DNA from 3 places in the Lysinibacillus pakistanensis genome. Region 2 is predicted to be linked to each of the others. Evidence: a T-box and tRNA genes for the amino acid it is inferred to sense, from the RefSeq annotation. Region 2 holds a T-box; the other regions hold tRNA genes.
The links. A T-box is a leader RNA that pairs with one kind of tRNA and senses whether it is charged. The one in region 2 lies ahead of argS (arginine--tRNA ligase), so its partner is inferred to be a tRNA-Arg.
Positions count from the first base shown of each region.

Region 1: it encodes a tRNA-Arg, which carries the amino acid that the T-box ahead of argS (arginine--tRNA ligase) is inferred to sense. The anticodon was not compared.
Region 3: it encodes a tRNA-Arg, which carries the amino acid that the T-box ahead of argS (arginine--tRNA ligase) is inferred to sense. The anticodon was not compared.

Region 1 covers NZ_CP126101.1:4,068,629-4,074,119, reverse strand. Annotated here, with positions in the region: rRNA gene QNH24_RS20415 (23S ribosomal RNA) at 1-1,763, shown strand, start outside; rRNA gene rrf (5S ribosomal RNA) at 1,926-2,041, shown strand; tRNA gene QNH24_RS20405 (tRNA-Val) at 2,052-2,127, shown strand; tRNA gene QNH24_RS20400 (tRNA-Thr) at 2,131-2,206, shown strand; tRNA gene QNH24_RS20395 (tRNA-Lys) at 2,211-2,286, shown strand; tRNA gene QNH24_RS20390 (tRNA-Leu) at 2,309-2,393, shown strand; tRNA gene QNH24_RS20385 (tRNA-Gly) at 2,430-2,504, shown strand; tRNA gene QNH24_RS20380 (tRNA-Leu) at 2,510-2,598, shown strand; tRNA gene QNH24_RS20375 (tRNA-Arg) at 2,607-2,683, shown strand; tRNA gene QNH24_RS20370 (tRNA-Pro) at 2,694-2,770, shown strand; tRNA gene QNH24_RS20365 (tRNA-Ala) at 2,788-2,863, shown strand; tRNA gene QNH24_RS20360 (tRNA-Met) at 2,890-2,963, shown strand; tRNA gene QNH24_RS20355 (tRNA-Ile) at 2,971-3,047, shown strand; tRNA gene QNH24_RS20350 (tRNA-Ser) at 3,063-3,155, shown strand; tRNA gene QNH24_RS20345 (tRNA-Met) at 3,202-3,276, shown strand; tRNA gene QNH24_RS20340 (tRNA-Asp) at 3,281-3,356, shown strand; tRNA gene QNH24_RS20335 (tRNA-Phe) at 3,416-3,491, shown strand; tRNA gene QNH24_RS20330 (tRNA-Gly) at 3,497-3,570, shown strand; tRNA gene QNH24_RS20325 (tRNA-Ile) at 3,572-3,648, shown strand; tRNA gene QNH24_RS20320 (tRNA-Asn) at 3,653-3,729, shown strand; tRNA gene QNH24_RS20315 (tRNA-Ser) at 3,740-3,830, shown strand; tRNA gene QNH24_RS20310 (tRNA-Glu) at 3,833-3,904, shown strand; gene nadA (quinolinate synthase NadA) at 4,328-5,431, opposite strand; gene nadC (carboxylating nicotinate-nucleotide diphosphorylase) at 5,418-5,491, opposite strand, start outside.
Region 2 covers NZ_CP126101.1:2,626,415-2,631,905, reverse strand. Annotated here, with positions in the region: gene argS (arginine--tRNA ligase) at 1-1,341, opposite strand, end outside; T-box leader at 1,388-1,606, opposite strand; gene QNH24_RS12955 (GNAT family N-acetyltransferase) at 1,827-2,354, opposite strand; gene QNH24_RS12950 (DUF4429 domain-containing protein) at 2,759-3,223, shown strand; gene QNH24_RS12945 (hypothetical protein) at 3,264-3,599, shown strand; gene QNH24_RS26300 (contact-dependent growth inhibition system immunity protein) at 3,910-4,086, opposite strand; gene QNH24_RS12940 (hypothetical protein) at 4,062-4,274, opposite strand; partial or broken gene QNH24_RS26375 (hypothetical protein) at 4,315-4,365, opposite strand; gene QNH24_RS12935 (ABC-F family ATP-binding cassette domain-containing protein) at 4,590-5,491, shown strand, end outside.
Region 3 covers NZ_CP126101.1:278,300-283,790, reverse strand. Annotated here, with positions in the region: gene QNH24_RS01395 (nitric oxide synthase oxygenase) at 1-900, opposite strand, end outside; gene QNH24_RS01390 (winged helix-turn-helix transcriptional regulator) at 1,343-1,720, opposite strand; gene QNH24_RS01385 (nitroreductase family protein) at 1,850-2,476, shown strand; tRNA gene QNH24_RS01380 (tRNA-Glu) at 2,892-2,963, opposite strand; tRNA gene QNH24_RS01375 (tRNA-Asn) at 2,965-3,041, opposite strand; tRNA gene QNH24_RS01370 (tRNA-Ile) at 3,049-3,122, opposite strand; tRNA gene QNH24_RS01365 (tRNA-Gly) at 3,129-3,202, opposite strand; tRNA gene QNH24_RS01360 (tRNA-Phe) at 3,209-3,284, opposite strand; tRNA gene QNH24_RS01355 (tRNA-Ser) at 3,289-3,381, opposite strand; tRNA gene QNH24_RS01350 (tRNA-Ala) at 3,395-3,470, opposite strand; tRNA gene QNH24_RS01345 (tRNA-Pro) at 3,485-3,561, opposite strand; tRNA gene QNH24_RS01340 (tRNA-Arg) at 3,573-3,649, opposite strand; tRNA gene QNH24_RS01335 (tRNA-Lys) at 3,804-3,876, opposite strand; tRNA gene QNH24_RS01330 (tRNA-Gln) at 3,892-3,966, opposite strand; tRNA gene QNH24_RS01325 (tRNA-His) at 3,976-4,051, opposite strand; tRNA gene QNH24_RS01320 (tRNA-Trp) at 4,097-4,170, opposite strand; tRNA gene QNH24_RS01315 (tRNA-Tyr) at 4,175-4,258, opposite strand; tRNA gene QNH24_RS01310 (tRNA-Thr) at 4,265-4,340, opposite strand; tRNA gene QNH24_RS01305 (tRNA-Asp) at 4,348-4,423, opposite strand; tRNA gene QNH24_RS01300 (tRNA-Val) at 4,428-4,503, opposite strand; rRNA gene rrf (5S ribosomal RNA) at 4,516-4,631, opposite strand; rRNA gene QNH24_RS01290 (23S ribosomal RNA) at 4,699-5,491, opposite strand, start outside.

The DNA of each region.
Region 1 (5,491 bases), 1.4 Mb from region 2:
GCGCCGAAAATGTATCGGGGCTAAACGATTCACCGAAGCTGTGGATTGACATCTACGATGTCAGTGGTAGGAGAGCGTTCTAAGTGCGTTGAAGTCAGACCGGAAGGACTGGTGGAGCGCTTAGAAGTGAGAATGCCGGTATGAGTAGCGAAAGACGGGTGAGAATCCCGTCCACCGTATGACTAAGGTTTCCTGAGGAAGGCTCGTCCGCTCAGGGTTAGTCGGGACCTAAGCCGAGGCCGATAGGCGTAGGCGATGGACAACAGGTTGATATTCCTGTACCACCTCCTCACCGTTTGAGAAATGGGGGGACGCAGTAGGATAGGGTAAGCGCGCCGTTGGTTGTGCGCGTCCAAGCAGTAAGGCGTGTGTGTAGGCAAATCCGCACACTGTAACGTTGAGCTGTGATGGCGAGTCCGTATGGACGAAGTTCCTGATTTCACACTGCCAAGAAAAGCCTCTATCGAGGTGAGAGGTGCCCGTACCGCAAACCGACACAGGTAGTCGAGGAGAGAATCCTAAGGTGTGCGAGAGAACTCTCGTTAAGGAACTCGGCAAAATGACCCCGTAACTTCGGGAGAAGGGGTGCTCTTGAGCGTGCAAGCGCATGAGAGCCGCAGTGAATAGGCCCAGGCGACTGTTTAGCAAAAACACAGGTCTCTGCAAAACCGTAAGGTGACGTATAGGGGCTGACGCCTGCCCGGTGCTGGAAGGTTAAGAGGAGTGGTTAGCGCAAGCGAAGCTGCGAATTGAAGCCCCAGTAAACGGCGGCCGTAACTATAACGGTCCTAAGGTAGCGAAATTCCTTGTCGGGTAAGTTCCGACCCGCACGAAAGGCGTAACGATCTGGGCACTGTCTCAACGAGAGACTCGGTGAAATTATAGTACCTGTGAAGATGCAGGTTACCCGCGACAGGACGGAAAGACCCCGTGGAGCTTTACTGTAGCCTGATATTGAATTTTGGTACAACTTGTACAGGATAGGTAGGAGCCAGAGATCTCGGAGCGCCAGCTTCGAAGGAGGCGTCGGTGGGATACTACCCTGGTTGTATTGAAATTCTAACCCATGCCCCTTAGCGGGGCAGGAGACAGTGTCAGGCGGACAGTTTGACTGGGGCGGTCGCCTCCTAAAAGGTAACGGAGGCGCCCAAAGGTTCCCTCAGAATGGTTGGAAATCATTCGTAGAGTGTAAAGGCACAAGGGAGCTTGACTGCGAGACCTACAAGTCGAGCAGGGTCGAAAGACGGGCTTAGTGATCCGGTGGTTCCGCATGGAAGGGCCATCGCTCAACGGATAAAAGCTACCCCGGGGATAACAGGCTTATCTCCCCCAAGAGTCCACATCGACGGGGAGGTTTGGCACCTCGATGTCGGCTCATCGCATCCTGGGGCTGTAGTCGGTCCCAAGGGTTGGGCTGTTCGCCCATTAAAGCGGTACGCGAGCTGGGTTCAGAACGTCGTGAGACAGTTCGGTCCCTATCCGTCGTGGGCGTAGGAAATTTGAGAGGAGCTGTCCTTAGTACGAGAGGACCGGGATGGACACACCGCTGGTGTACCAGTTGTCTTGCCAAAGGCATCGCTGGGTAGCTATGTGTGGACGGGATAAGTGCTGAAAGCATCTAAGCATGAAGCCCCCCTCAAGATGAGATTTCCCATTACGCAAGTAAGTAAGATCCCTCAAAGACGATGAGGTAGATAGGTTCGAGGTGGAAGTGTGGTGACACATGGAGCTGACGAATACTAATCGATCGAGGACTTAACCAAAAAGTTTGAAGCATTCAATGCGCCGTTTATCCAGTTTTGAAAGAATAACCACTTTCATGAGAACTTCAAAATTCAGTTTATTTTGAAGCTTAAATAAAGGAACTTATGCTAAGAACGCAACATCCATGTTGCAACGCAGAAGCCAGCACATCCATGTGCAAGTCTAGTGATGATGGCAAAGAGGTCACACCCGTTCCCATACCGAACACGGAAGTTAAGCTCTTTAGCGCCGATGGTAGTTGGGGGCTTCCCCCTGTGAGAGTAGGACGTCGCTAGGCATAATACCCAGGAGGATTAGCTCAGCTGGGAGAGCATCTGCCTTACAAGCAGAGGGTCGGCGGTTCGAGCCCGTCATCCTCCACCATATGCCGGTTTAGCTCAGCAGGTAGAGCAACTGACTTGTAATCAGTAGGTCGTGGGTTCGATTCCTATAGCCGGCACCATTTTGAGCCATTAGCTCAGTTGGTAGAGCATCTGACTTTTAATCAGAGGGTCGAAGGTTCGAGTCCTTCATGGCTCACCATTAAGATTACCAACAAATATATGCGGGTGTGGCGGAATTGGCAGACGCACTAGACTTAGGATCTAGCGCCGCAAGGCGTGGGGGTTCGACTCCCTTCACCCGCACCATTTTAGTAAAATTGCCAGATAAAAACTTATGCACATGCGGAAGTAGTTCAGTGGTAGAACACCACCTTGCCAAGGTGGGGGTCGCGAGTTCGAACCTCGTCTTCCGCTCCAAATGTGCCGGGGTGGCGGAACTGGCAGACGCACAGGACTTAAAATCCTGCGGTAGGTGACTACCGTACCGGTTCGATTCCGGTCCTCGGCACCATTTTTAATGCGCCCGTAGCTCAATTGGATAGAGCGTCTGACTACGGATCAGAAGGTTATGGGTTCGACTCCTGTCGGGCGCGCCAAAAGAACGAACGGGAAGTAGCTCAGCTTGGTAGAGCACTTGGTTTGGGACCAAGGGGTCGCAGGTTCGAATCCTGTCTTCCCGACCATTTTCTAAAATTATTATGGGGCCTTAGCTCAGCTGGGAGAGCGCCTGCCTTGCACGCAGGAGGTCAGCGGTTCGATCCCGCTAGGCTCCACCATAATAAATAACCAGTATAAAGATCCTGGCGGCGTAGCTCAGCTGGCTAGAGCGTACGGTTCATACCCGTAAGGTCGGGGGTTCGATCCCCTCTGCCGCCATCTTAAAGGACCTTTAGCTCAGTTGGTTAGAGCAGACGGCTCATAACCGTCCGGTCGCAGGTTCGAGTCCTGCAAGGTCCACCATTTATATATTGTTACGGAGGTATACCCAAGTCTGGCTGAAGGGATCGGTCTTGAAAACCGACAGGCGGGTAACACCGCGCGGGGGTTCGAATCCCTCTACCTCCTCCAGTTTTTAAATAAATGGTGCTTGAGAACTCGAAAATAATATAATTATCGCGGGGTGGAGCAGTGGTAGCTCGTCGGGCTCATAACCCGAAGGTCGTTGGTTCAAATCCAGCCCCCGCAACCAAAAAGGTCCCGTGGTGTAGCGGTTAACATGCCTGCCTGTCACGCAGGAGATCGCCGGTTCGATCCCGGTCGGGACCGCCATTATTTTTCAAGAGTAGACATGAGAAGCAAAGAATGAGCAAGCTTAGCATGGACAAAAAGGGTCAGTAGCTCAGTTGGTAGAGCATTAGATTGAAGCTCTAAGTGTCGGCGGTTCGATTCCGTCCTGACCCACCATTTATGCGGGTGTAGTTTAATGGTAAAACCTCAGCCTTCCAAGCTGATGTCGTGGGTTCGATTCCCATCACCCGCTCCAAGGGCCTATAGCTCAGCTGGTTAGAGCGCACGCCTGATAAGCGTGAGGTCGATGGTTCGAGTCCATTTAGGCCCACCATTATTCCGAAGTAGCTCAGTTGGTAGTAGCACCTGACTGTTAATCAGGTTGTCGCAGGTTCGAGTCCTGCCTTCGGAGCCATTTTTTATTTGGGGAAGTACTCAAGAGGCTGAAGAGGCGCCCCTGCTAAGGGTGTAGGTCGGGTAACCGGCGCGAGGGTTCAAATCCCTCCTTCTCCGCCATTGGCCCGTTGGTCAAGTGGTTAAGACACCGCCCTTTCACGGCGGTAACACGGGTTCGAATCCCGTACGGGTCATACGAGAAAAAGCAGTAGATGTTAATTTACATCTATTGCTTTTTTGTATTATAAAGACATTCTTATAGATTCTATTTTTTGTGGATTACATTTTAGATTATGGGAAACATTTACATAATTATTTTCAGGATTAAAAGATAAAGAAATTACGGAAATAGAAAAAGGTGATTGGACCGTTTTACATTTACAATTCCAATATTGATTTCGATTTTATTTAGTTGAGATGATGAAAGTTCATGAATAACGTACATTAAAGATTAGGAAATGATTCAAATATTTAAATGACCTTCTTTGCCATCTATTTTTTAAAAGTAGCTATAATCAGATATATTTTTTATAAGTTATGTAGGAAACTAAGCAATTAAATTCATTATTAAAAAATAAAACCGTCTACCTGAAAGTAAGTAGACGGATTGTTGTTAATTATGCTCTGATTAGCATTCTTTCGAGAGAAATACGTGCTTCTTTTGCAGTATGAACATCTACTTGAATGCGATTATGGGGTTGCCCTTGCTCTATGCTTTCTAGGCACCATAGCAGATGAGGAAGATCAATTCGATTCATAGTTAGACATGGACAGAAATGCTTATTTAAAGAGATAATTTGCTTATCAGGATGTTGTGTAATAATACGATTAACAAGGTTCATTTCTGTACCGATTGCCCATGAAGAGCCACTTTGTGCTTTATTAATCGTATCAATAATGTATTTTGTAGAGCCAGCATCATCTGCGGCTGCTACAACCTCACGACTACATTCTGGATGAACTAGAATGCGCATATTTGGGTGTGCTTGACGTACAAATTCAGTATGCTGAACTGTAAAACCTTCATGGACAGAACAATGACCTTTCCATAAAATCACTTGGATTTTTTCAGGGGGCTGCTCTGTCTCTAGCATATTTGTATGTGGATTCCAAACAGCCATATTTTCAAGTGGAACCCCTAAATCATATGCAGTATTTCTACCTAAATGTTGATCTGGTAGAAAGAAAATTCGTTGTTTTTGTGTAAATGCCCATTTGACCATATCTTTTGCATTGGAGGATGTGACACATGCTCCACCATGGCGACCAGTGAATGCTTTTATAGCAGCGGTGGAATTGACATATGTTAGCGGAATAATTGTGTCTCCAAAAAGCTTCTGTAGAATAGGCCAGGCTTGTTCTGTTTGATAAATATCAGCCATATCAGCCATCGAACAACCTGCCCGCATATCAGGCAAATAAACATGTTGCTGTTCATTAGTTAGCATATCAGCGGTTTCAGCCATAAAGTGTACGCCACAAAATACAATATTCTCTGCTTCTTTATTAGCTGCTGATAGCTGAGCAAGTTGCAAGGAATCACCCGTAGCATCAGCAAATTGAATAACTTCATCCTTTTGATAGTGATGACCAGGAATAAAAAGCTTACTACCTAATTTCTTTTTTATAGCAATTATACGAGATTCCATGTCACTTTTAGATAATGTCCGGTAATGCTCTGGTAAAAGTGATGTTTGCTGCAATAAACTAGTGATGGACAAGGGATTTAGCTCCTTTCGTTTGTACAAGTGCACTAATATCAAAGGCTTTTACTGAATGTG
Region 2 (5,491 bases):
AACATATGGACCTGTTTCCCCTTCGAAATTCATCATTTGCTCAAGAGAAAACTCTATATCATGTAGACGATCATTTTTTAAATCATTAAATATAACCGCTCCAACACCAACTTGATAGGCAACACTATCTTTCTGCTCTAGCTTTGGATTTTTTTCCTCAATATTGCGTTTTGCTGTAGTAATCGCTTCTTTCAGCACCTCACCTAATAAAACAATTTTGCCTTTACGAGTTGACATTTTTTTACCGTCTTTTAGAATCATCCCAAAAGGTACATGCGTTAAATCTTTTGCCCATCCATATCCCATTTTTTCTATTACCCTAAATAATTTTTTAAAATGTAGGGACTGTTCATTGCCAACCACATAAAATATTTTTTTAGGGTCATAGTGCTGTTTACGATAGAAAGCAGCTGCCAAATCACGAGTCGCATAAAGTGTCGCACCATCTGTTTTAGTAATTAAACAAGGTGGCATATGTTCAACTTCCACAACAAATGCCCCATCAGATTTTATAAGTAGCTCTTTTTCTTCTAGTTCCTTGACAACCGTTGCCATTTTGTCGTTGTAGAAGGCTTCACCGTTGTATGAATCAAAGTGAATTCCAAGAAGTTGATAGATAGTATTGAATTCCTCTAATGATACATCTCTAAACCATTGCCATAGAGCTAATGCTTCTTCATTCCCATCCTCCAACGCTTTAAATGCAGCACGTGCCTCCTCATTAAGGGATTCATCCTGATCAGCTTCTTCATGGAATTTCACATAAATTTTTAATAATTCTTCAATCGGCGCATTCGCAATCGATTGTTGATTGCCCCATCGTTTATAGGCAACAATTAATTTACCAAATTGTGTTCCCCAGTCCCCTAAATGGTTGATACGGATTGCTTGATAGCCATTTTTTTCGGCAATATTAGCTAAAGCATTGCCAATTACAGTAGAACGTAAATGCCCCATAGAAAATGGCTTCGCGATGTTAGGAGAAGAAAAATCAATGACAATATTCCCTTTTGATTCCTGCTGACTTCCATATAAATGTTGTTCTATTAATATTTTAGTAAGCACCTGTTTTGTAACGATTGACTGATTAAAAAATATATTGACGTATCCTCCTATTACTTGAACATCCTTTATGATTTCACATGTCAAATTGTTTTTTATCTCTTCAGCGATACTGTTAGGTGATTTTTTACATTTTTTAGCAAGAGTAAAGCACGGAAAAGCTACATCTCCTAGCTCCGATTTTTTTGGTTTTTCAAATAAATGTTGAATTTCTTTCTCTGTGAGCTGATCCTTTAATGCAACAGCAATGCTTTTGGCTATTTGTTCCTTCATATTCATTTCATCTTCCTCCTCTAAATAAATTAAAAAAGCTCCCGTCTCTAATAATAGAGACGAGAGCATATTTATCCCGCGGTACCACTCTAGTTGCCATTCCAAATGACCACTTTCCATTGTTAACGAGGTGACTCCCCGATATTCTCTACTTCTTTTTCGAGAACCTTCTCCAAAGTGCGTTTCATTTACGGCTCCTGCATTAGGCTTCCACTATCCCTAATTCGCTTTCCAGTTATCCATAAACTACTCTCTTTTTCATTGAATTTAACTGTAATTTCAAAATATTTTACAGTAGCTATAAATGAAAGTCAACTTTTGGTTTAAAGAATACTTAGTGAGACAGCTTATATTCTGTTCATGGTCCGCAGTATTTCAATAGTAGGACATTGCGGTGAGAAAATAATAGCAAATTAACTACATCCATCACGGGTGATCTTTTACGGAATATTTAACTAAAGCACCCCTAAAGTGCAATAAAATAACTAAATTTATTTCTGCAAATCAGAGGGTAACATTCCATATACAATACTATCTGTCCATTCATTTTTATTCCAAAAATCTTGTATGAAATGGGCTTCCTTTCTCATGCCTAATCGTTCACACAATTTTTGTGAAGCTGTATTCCGTGCATCAAGATTAGCCTGTATACGATGTACATTAAATTCATCAAATAATTTATAGACCAAACTACTTACTGCTTCTGTTGCCAAACCTCTCCCAGCTACTTCATTTGAAAAACTATAACCAATCTCAACAGTGTCTTTCATATCTGTATACCATACGGATAAATCACCAACTACTTTAGTCTTGTATATAACTGCCAAACTTAACATTGATTCATTAGTGAGTACACCGTTTGCTAGCTTCTTATTAAATCTTTCCTGCATATCCTCATGAGTCCACTTATTATGTAATAGGAACTTACATGTATCATCATTATTATAAATAGCAAATACATCCTGTAAATCCGTACTCTTAAAAGGTCTAATTATTAATCTTTCTGTTGTAATTTCCAAGTTAGCTCGCCTCCCTTACATTCATTCTACAAAATAAAACAAAGACCCTCAATGTTTGGGAACCAAGTAAAAAACCTATACGCCCCTACAAGTACGACTCTTTTGATATTTCTAGCCAATTTCAATATTATTAATGTTAGAGATAGATAAAATATAAATGAGGATATCAAAATGAATAAACTAGAACAAACAACCCAAAAATTACTGGCGCTGGCTATACGATTGAGGAAATTAAAGCAGCCTTTGAGGAAGTAATTGAACAAGGTAAACGGTCCAAAACAGATTGTGAGACAGATATTAATTACAGTTGTCTGTTTTTATTTTCATATTTAATACTGACACAATTTGGGCTATTTGGTATAGTTTATTTCATAGAAACAAACTTCAAAGGAGGAAATCTAGTTATGTCAAAAGTATATGAGTTTAAATCTAATGGAAAATTCACTGTAACTGTGGATGACTACAACGTAAAAATTCAATCTAAAGGTTTTTCAAACTTCATTAACAAAGGCGGTTCAAAAGGAGAAAAATCAATTCCTATTAAATCGATTACTGCCATCCAATTCAAAGAGCCCGGACTCACTACTGGATATATTCAGTTTGCTTATTCCGGATCTAGTGAAACAAAAGGTGGAACAATGGCAGCTGTAAAAGACGAGAATTCAATCACATTTGTAAAAAAAGAATTAAAGCAAGCACGAGAAATGGTAGATTTGATTGAATCAAAACGTCATGCTGATTCGACTACTGCTCAATCTACAGCTGTAAGTGCCGCAGATGAAATTATTAAAATGAAAGAACTACTAGATGCAGGGATTTTAACACAAGACGAATTTGAAGCAAAGAAAAAGCAATTGTTAGGGATATAAGTCACTCAAAATGAGTGGCTTTTTAGATAAGGAGGATTAAATGATTAAAATACATACATTAAAAAACTTACAACAACGTGATGTTTTTGAATTCATGCGCGGTGATTTTAAAAATGAACATTGGCATGAATCTTCAATTTTTTTAACAGAAGAGGCATTTGCTTTTTTACATCTACATATATATAAAGTTTTACCGAATTTTAATTATTTTGGTCCAAATTCAGTTAACCTTAAACAATGGAATCAAATCGCTTTCATTGCATGTACTTTAAATAATTCAATGGACATCGATTTCATCCGTTTTTTTAACAAAATAGATGATTGGGTACAAAAAAATTTCGAAGAGCACACTTGTTTCTCGATTTGTGGTCCATAGCAATTTTATAAAATTTAATATTCACCACAACACAAAAAGACCAGGCACTCATTTTTGAAGTGAGTCCTGAACAATTGTTTATATGTGTCAAACGTCTAAAATTGATCACCAAAATTAACACATATTATATTTTCTTCATTATGAATCATCCTGATTACATTGTAACCTTGTTCTTGCAATAGATTTAGGGCAATTTCATCTGTTAATTTCTCATGTTCTTCGTGAGTCAAAATAAGCTAGATAAACCTATAATCGCTAAATCATCTGGTTTACGTTTGAATAAAACGTACTGCCACTATTGTTCTGTAACTTATGACATCCACCACCTTTTACAGATATTTCTACATAACATGGTGAATGTTAACGGATCTTCATGTAAAATTTCAACAACCTTCTTAATTGCTAACTCTTCCAAAATGTTCTGTTCTGACATTCTAATAACATCTAACGTTGATAACTCTTTTACCTGTTTTTTATAAAATTCCATGTACCATTGTTCCAAGCTATAATCGTCATTACTGTATGGGGCTGGCAAATTATAACTTCACCAATTGTCATGCCTATAGACATTTTTTTAATACCTCCATATAAAAAAAATAAATCTTCAATTTTTTTAATATATGTGTTTACTTTATCTAATGCCTCTTGTAGTAATTTACGCTCAGATTCATTCATATTCTGATTCTTTAACGACCCTTCTATTCGTTTTTCAATTTTATTTAAAACCTTTATATAAATCCTTTATTTCTTTTAAATGATTCCAGTATCCACCACCTGGTTTAGGTACAGGATTTCCTTATAAATCTCGAAGAGTACCCCAGAAATCCTTTTCTGTCAGATGGTCTTCTATATTGTTATTCAAAGTTTCTAAATTTCTTTTTGTGCTCTTGATAATTTAAATGATGCTAAACCTTGATTTAATAATGTTTATAGACTATGGTACATATTTCATGCTATACTAGAGCCATTGTGAAAAAAGGAGGAACTTGCATGATTCAAGTAAGTAATGTAGGTCTTCGCTATGGCGATCGTAAACTATTTGAAGACGTAAATATAAAATTCACACCGGGGAATTGCTACGGTTTAATCGGGGCAAATGGTGCCGGTAAATCGACATTCTTAAAAATTCTTTCTGGTGAAATTGAAGCACAGGAAGGTCATGTATCAATGGGTAAGGACGAACGTTTATCTGTCCTTAAACAAAATCACTTTGAATACGATGAGCATACAGTTCTTGATACGGTCATTATGGGTAACAAACGCCTATATGATGTGAAAACTGAAAAAGATGCAATTTATGCAAAGGAAGATTTTAGTGATGAGGATGGCATGCGTGCAGCTGAGCTGGAAGGTGAATTTGCAGAGCTAAACGGTTGGGAAGCTGACTCAGAGGCAGCAACATTATTAAACGGTTTAGGTATCTCAGATGATCTTCACTATATGCTAATGGGCGATCTTGAAGGCTCTGATAAAGTCAAAGTATTACTTGCACAAGCACTATTTGGTCAGCCGGATGTTCTATTACTCGATGAGCCTACCAACCACCTTGACTTAAAAGCTATCCAATGGTTAGAAGAGTTTTTAATTAACTTTGAAAATACTGTTATTGTTGTATCCCATGACCGTCACTTCTTAAATAAAGTGTGTACACATATTGCGGATTTAGACTTCTCTAAAATCCAATTGTATGTTGGGAACTATGACTTCTGGTATGAATCTTCTCAATTAGCGCAAAAAATGGCGCAAGACCAAAATGCCAAAAAGGAAGAGAAAATTAAAGAATTACAAGCGTTTATCGCTCGTTTCTCTGCAAACGCTTCTAAATCAAAACAGGCAACATCTCGTAAAAAAATGCTGGATAAAATTGAGCTAGATGATATTAAACCTTCAAG
Region 3 (5,491 bases), 2.3 Mb from region 2:
TTCTTCAAACAGTTTAAACTGTTGTGCTGCTGTATGATGATCCACAATGCTCACTCCATCTTCTTTAAATGAATGAAGGACAGCAATATTGAGCTCCACTAATGCACGGTCTCGCCAAAGAGAGGCTTGTTTACTCGTATCAAGATTAAATATCTCTGCAATAGCTGGTAGCATATTATAGCGATCATGATCTGCTAAATTACGTGCACCGATTTCTGTCCCCATGTACCAGCCGTTAAACGGAGCTGCTTGAAAATCAATACCCGCCATTTGAAAACGCATGCTTGAAATAATGGGTACGGCATACCATTTCAACTGTAATTTCTCCACATCCACTGCCTCGGGATGACGAATTGGTACCTCTAAAATATATTCTGTTGGGATTGTAAACAGCTGTGGAGCACGCCCATCTACCTGTACGACAAGTGGTAACACGTCAAATGGTGTTCGCTGACCTTTCCAGCCTAATGATTCACATACTTTTGTAAACGCAATGGAACTTGAATCACCAATAACTCCTGCTTCCGTTTCATAGCCTGCATAACGAATTAACTGATGATTCCATATACGTACTCGATCTGAAGCAAACACGGTTATGGTTGGACGAATTTTCCCACTATTTGTTGCATAATCAATATGCTCTAGTAGCTTTTGAAAAATGTCCTGTTCCTCTAAAACATCACGTGCATCAAATACATGTAATGACTGCCAGAACAGGCGACCAATACATTTGTTGCTATTACGCCATGCAACCCGTGCACCAAAAATTAGTTCGTCTGTTGTTGGACTGTAGTCTCCTGCACTTCTAATCTGTTGTAATCTATTTTCTAACCAAAGTTCAGATTCATTTTGCTCTACCTGATATAAATTTAAGAACTGTTGTATCTCCTGTATATTCATGTCGATTCCTCCACCTACCCTCATATTAGAGGAACAAAACAGGAAGCACCACGAAAATATCTTTAGAAAAAACATACATATTGCATATATGAAATAGTTTGTTCAAATTTAATGATGGCTTTCATGTAATTTTATAGGATATCAAAAACTATATGTATCAAACATACCGAAAGGAATAATTCAATTTTTATAAACAATAATGGTAGCCATTTTTATTTAAAATATAACGAGAAACAATAGTGACATTCCTCCCAACACTACCTCCAATCATTGAGCGGACCATTTAAGCTTTTCATAGTCTGAAATAATTCACTACATATAATCATTAAAAATAGAGACAATATGTAAAAAAACTATCTCCGAAAATATGTTATCCTCAGCATTCCTGTATGGTTTGAAACAATAGAAGACAAGTCAAATAAGGAACAAGTGGCAATGACTATTACAATTTCTTTTCGTTTTGGGAACTGAGGAACGTATCACAATAAATTTGTTGATCTTTCTCTATACCTTTTATACGTGCATACTTATTACCGAATTCACACATTGTGTTTAATACTGGTACAAATGATCTTCCTAGATCAGTTAAGCTATATTCCACTTTTGGAGGTACTTCTTTAAATACTTCTCTTTGTACAAGTCCATCTCTTTCTAACTGTTTCAATTGATCTGTTAAGACCTTTTGTGTAATTCCAGGTATTAATTCATAAAACTCCTTTGTCCTTACTGATTTTTGGCTCAAGAAAAAGAGTATTAAGCATTTCCATTTCCCACCTGCAATGTTCATGAAAATGTTGATTCCAGTATTATAGTTAACCATCTGTTTCCTCCTAACTCCTAAAAAGGCACTTTAAAGTGGCTATACCACTTTAAAGTGCGTTATTTTCTTATTTATTATTGCTTACTATAATTAAAGCTGCAACATAATAAAAATTTCGGAGTTGATAAAATGAGTGTAAAAAATATTTTAGAAAAAAGACGTTCAGTTAGACATTATGATCCAAGTTATAAAATTAGTTCAGAAATTCTAACCTCATTAGTTGAAAGTGCAAGTAAGTCACCTAATGGTAATAATATACAATCTACTCGTTACTTAATTATTGATGAGCCAGACTTAAGAAATTTATTACTACCTATAGCTTTTAATCAGCAACAAGTGATAGAGGCTTCAACATTAATTGTTATGTTGGGAGATTATCAGGCATTCGATAAAGAAAATATTATTAAGATACATGAAGAAGGCTTTCAAGCTGGTTATTTTGATGAATCACTAAGAGATTATCTAGCGAATGCTGCAATAAATTATTATGAAAATAAATCTAAGGAAGATCTAAAGCTAGAGTTAACTAGAGATGTAAGTCTTGCTTCAATGTCATTAATTTTGTTAGCAAATGAAGCTGGTTTTGAGACAATCACAATGTCAGGATATGATTCTAAAAAGTTAAAAGATATCTTAAATATATCTGAAAGGTATTTAGATGTTATGCTTATAGCTATTGGTAAAGGTACTAAAGCAGGTCATAAGACCGTAAGGCATAATGTAAATAAGGTAATGTATCGAAATCAAATAATTTAGTGTTCTAATAGCAACCGACTAAGTAAATTAGATAGGCAAAGAAATATGTTTTTTTAATCAATGATCTTAAATTGACCAGTTACTCATTCAAAATGGGTTCTGGTCGTTTATTATATGTAAAATTTCATCTTCTGTTTTAAGGCTTAATTAACATTCTGTGTTGTACTTAGTTATACTACCCCCATGAATTACAAAACTAATTTACTCTGACTATAAGCTATCTACAAATCCGTATATTTGTTACATTGTTCCATTTAGTCATAGTGAGGACTTTTTTGATGCACTATGATTATTCCTCTCAGCTGCTTTAAAATTGGCAATGGTCGTTTAGAAAGGTACTATAGCAATTTGTTTGATAAGGTAATCAATTGACATATAAAAAAGCATGTAACACACAACTGTGCTACATGCTTGATGACCCGTACGGGATTCGAACCCGTGTTACCGCCGTGAAAGGGCGGTGTCTTAACCACTTGACCAACGGGCCGTGGCTCCGAAGGCAGGACTCGAACCTGCGACAACCTGATTAACAGTCAGGTGCTACTACCAACTGAGCTACTTCGGAATAATGATGGGCCTAAATGGACTCGAACCATCGACCTCACGCTTATCAGGCGTGCGCTCTAACCAGCTGAGCTATAGGCCCCCATTTTGGAGCGGGTGATGAGAATCGAACTCACGACATCAGCTTGGAAGGCTGAGGTTTTACCATTAAACTACACCCGCAAATAATGGTGGGTCAGGACGGAATCGAACCGCCGACACTTAGAGCTTCAATCTAATGCTCTACCAACTGAGCTACTGACCCGAAATGGAGGAGGTAGAGGGATTCGAACCCCCGCGCGGTGTTACCCGCCTGTCGGTTTTCAAGACCGATCCCTTCAGCCAGACTTGGGTATACCTCCAAAAATATTGAAATGGTGGAGCCTAGCGGGATCGAACCGCTGACCTCCTGCGTGCAAGGCAGGCGCTCTCCCAGCTGAGCTAAGGCCCCAAATAAAATAAAGATGGTCGGAATGACAGGATTCGAACCTACGACCCCTTGGTCCCAAACCAAGTGCTCTACCAAGCTGAGCTACATTCCGAAAAAATACTATGGCGCGCCCGACAGGAGTCGAACCCATAACCTTCTGATCCGTAGTCAGACGCTCTATCCAATTGAGCTACGGGCGCATATGTATCTATCAATTTCGCCTTGGTGTAATTGCGTCCGGATTTTGAATTGTGCATGCACAATTCATTCCTTTGAAAATCCGTGACCGCCGGAGGCTTTATCTTCATTCAGTAGGTGTTTGGACAACCACTGAAAGAATGAAGATAAAAATGATGAGCCATGAAGGACTCGAACCTTCGACCCTCTGATTAAAAGTCAGATGCTCTACCAACTGAGCTAATGGCTCAAACTAAAAAATGAATGGCTGGGGTACTAGGATTCGAACCTAGGCATGACGGAATCAAAATCCGTTGCCTTACCGCTTGGCTATACCCCAATTTTAAAATGGGGCGACTGATGGGAATCGAACCCACGAATGTCGGAACCACAATCCGATGCGTTAACCACTTCGCCACAATCGCCACTATATATGATAACAGCTGTATATGAACGAGTACCTCAATACCTGGCAGGGGCAGTAGGAATCGAACCCACACCAAAGGTTTTGGAGACCTCTATTCTACCGTTGAACTATGCCCCTAAAATGGTGGAGGGGGACGGATTCGAACCGCCGAACCCTAAGGAGCGGATTTACAGTCCGCCGCGTTTAGCCACTTCGCTACCCCTCCAAGGAATGGTGCCGGCGATAGGAGTCGAACCCACGACCTACTGATTACAAGTCAGTTGCTCTACCAACTGAGCTACACCGGCAAAATAATGGCGGTCCCGACCGGGATCGAACCGGCGATCTCCTGCGTGACAGGCAGGCATGTTAACCGCTACACCACGGGACCATAATGGTGGAGGATGACGGGCTCGAACCGCCGACCCTCTGCTTGTAAGGCAGATGCTCTCCCAGCTGAGCTAATCCTCCATGAAAAAATAAGCGAAGCGATGTCCTACTCTCGCAGGGGGAAGCCCCCAACTACCATCGGCGCTAAAGAGCTTAACTTCCGTGTTCGGTATGGGAACGGGTGTGACCTCTTTGCCATCATCACTTCACTTATTCAATTGAAAGAATTTATTCTCTCAAAACTGGATAAACGGCGCATTGAATGCTTCAAACTTTTTGGTTAAGTCCTCGATCGATTAGTATTCGTCAGCTCCATGTGTCACCACACTTCCACCTCGAACCTATCTACCTCATCGTCTTTGAGGGATCTTACTTACTTGCGTAATGGGAAATCTCATCTTGAGGGGGGCTTCATGCTTAGATGCTTTCAGCACTTATCCCGTCCACACATAGCTACCCAGCGATGCCTTTGGCAAGACAACTGGTACACCAGCGGTGTGTCCATCCCGGTCCTCTCGTACTAAGGACAGCTCCTCTCAAATTTCCTACGCCCACGACGGATAGGGACCGAACTGTCTCACGACGTTCTGAACCCAGCTCGCGTACCGCTTTAATGGGCGAACAGCCCAACCCTTGGGACCGACTACAGCCCCAGGATGCGATGAGCCGACATCGAGGTGCCAAACCTCCCCGTCGATGTGGACTCTTGGGGGAGATAAGCCTGTTATCCCCGGGGTAGCTTTTATCCGTTGAGCGATGGCCCTTCCATGCGGAACCACCGGATCACTAAGCCCGTCTTTCGACCCTGCTCGACTTGTAGGTCTCGCAGTCAAGCTCCCTTGTGCCTTTACACTCTACGAATGATTTCCAACCATTCTGAGGGAACCTTTGGGCGCCTCCGTTACCTTTTAGGAGGCGACCGCCCCAGTCAAACTGTCCGCCTGACACTGTCTCCTGCCCCGCTAAGGGGCATGGGTTAGAATTTCAATACAACCAGGGTAGTATCCCACCGACGCCTCCTTCGAAGCTGGCGCTCCGAGATCTCTGGCTCCTACCTATCCTGTACAAG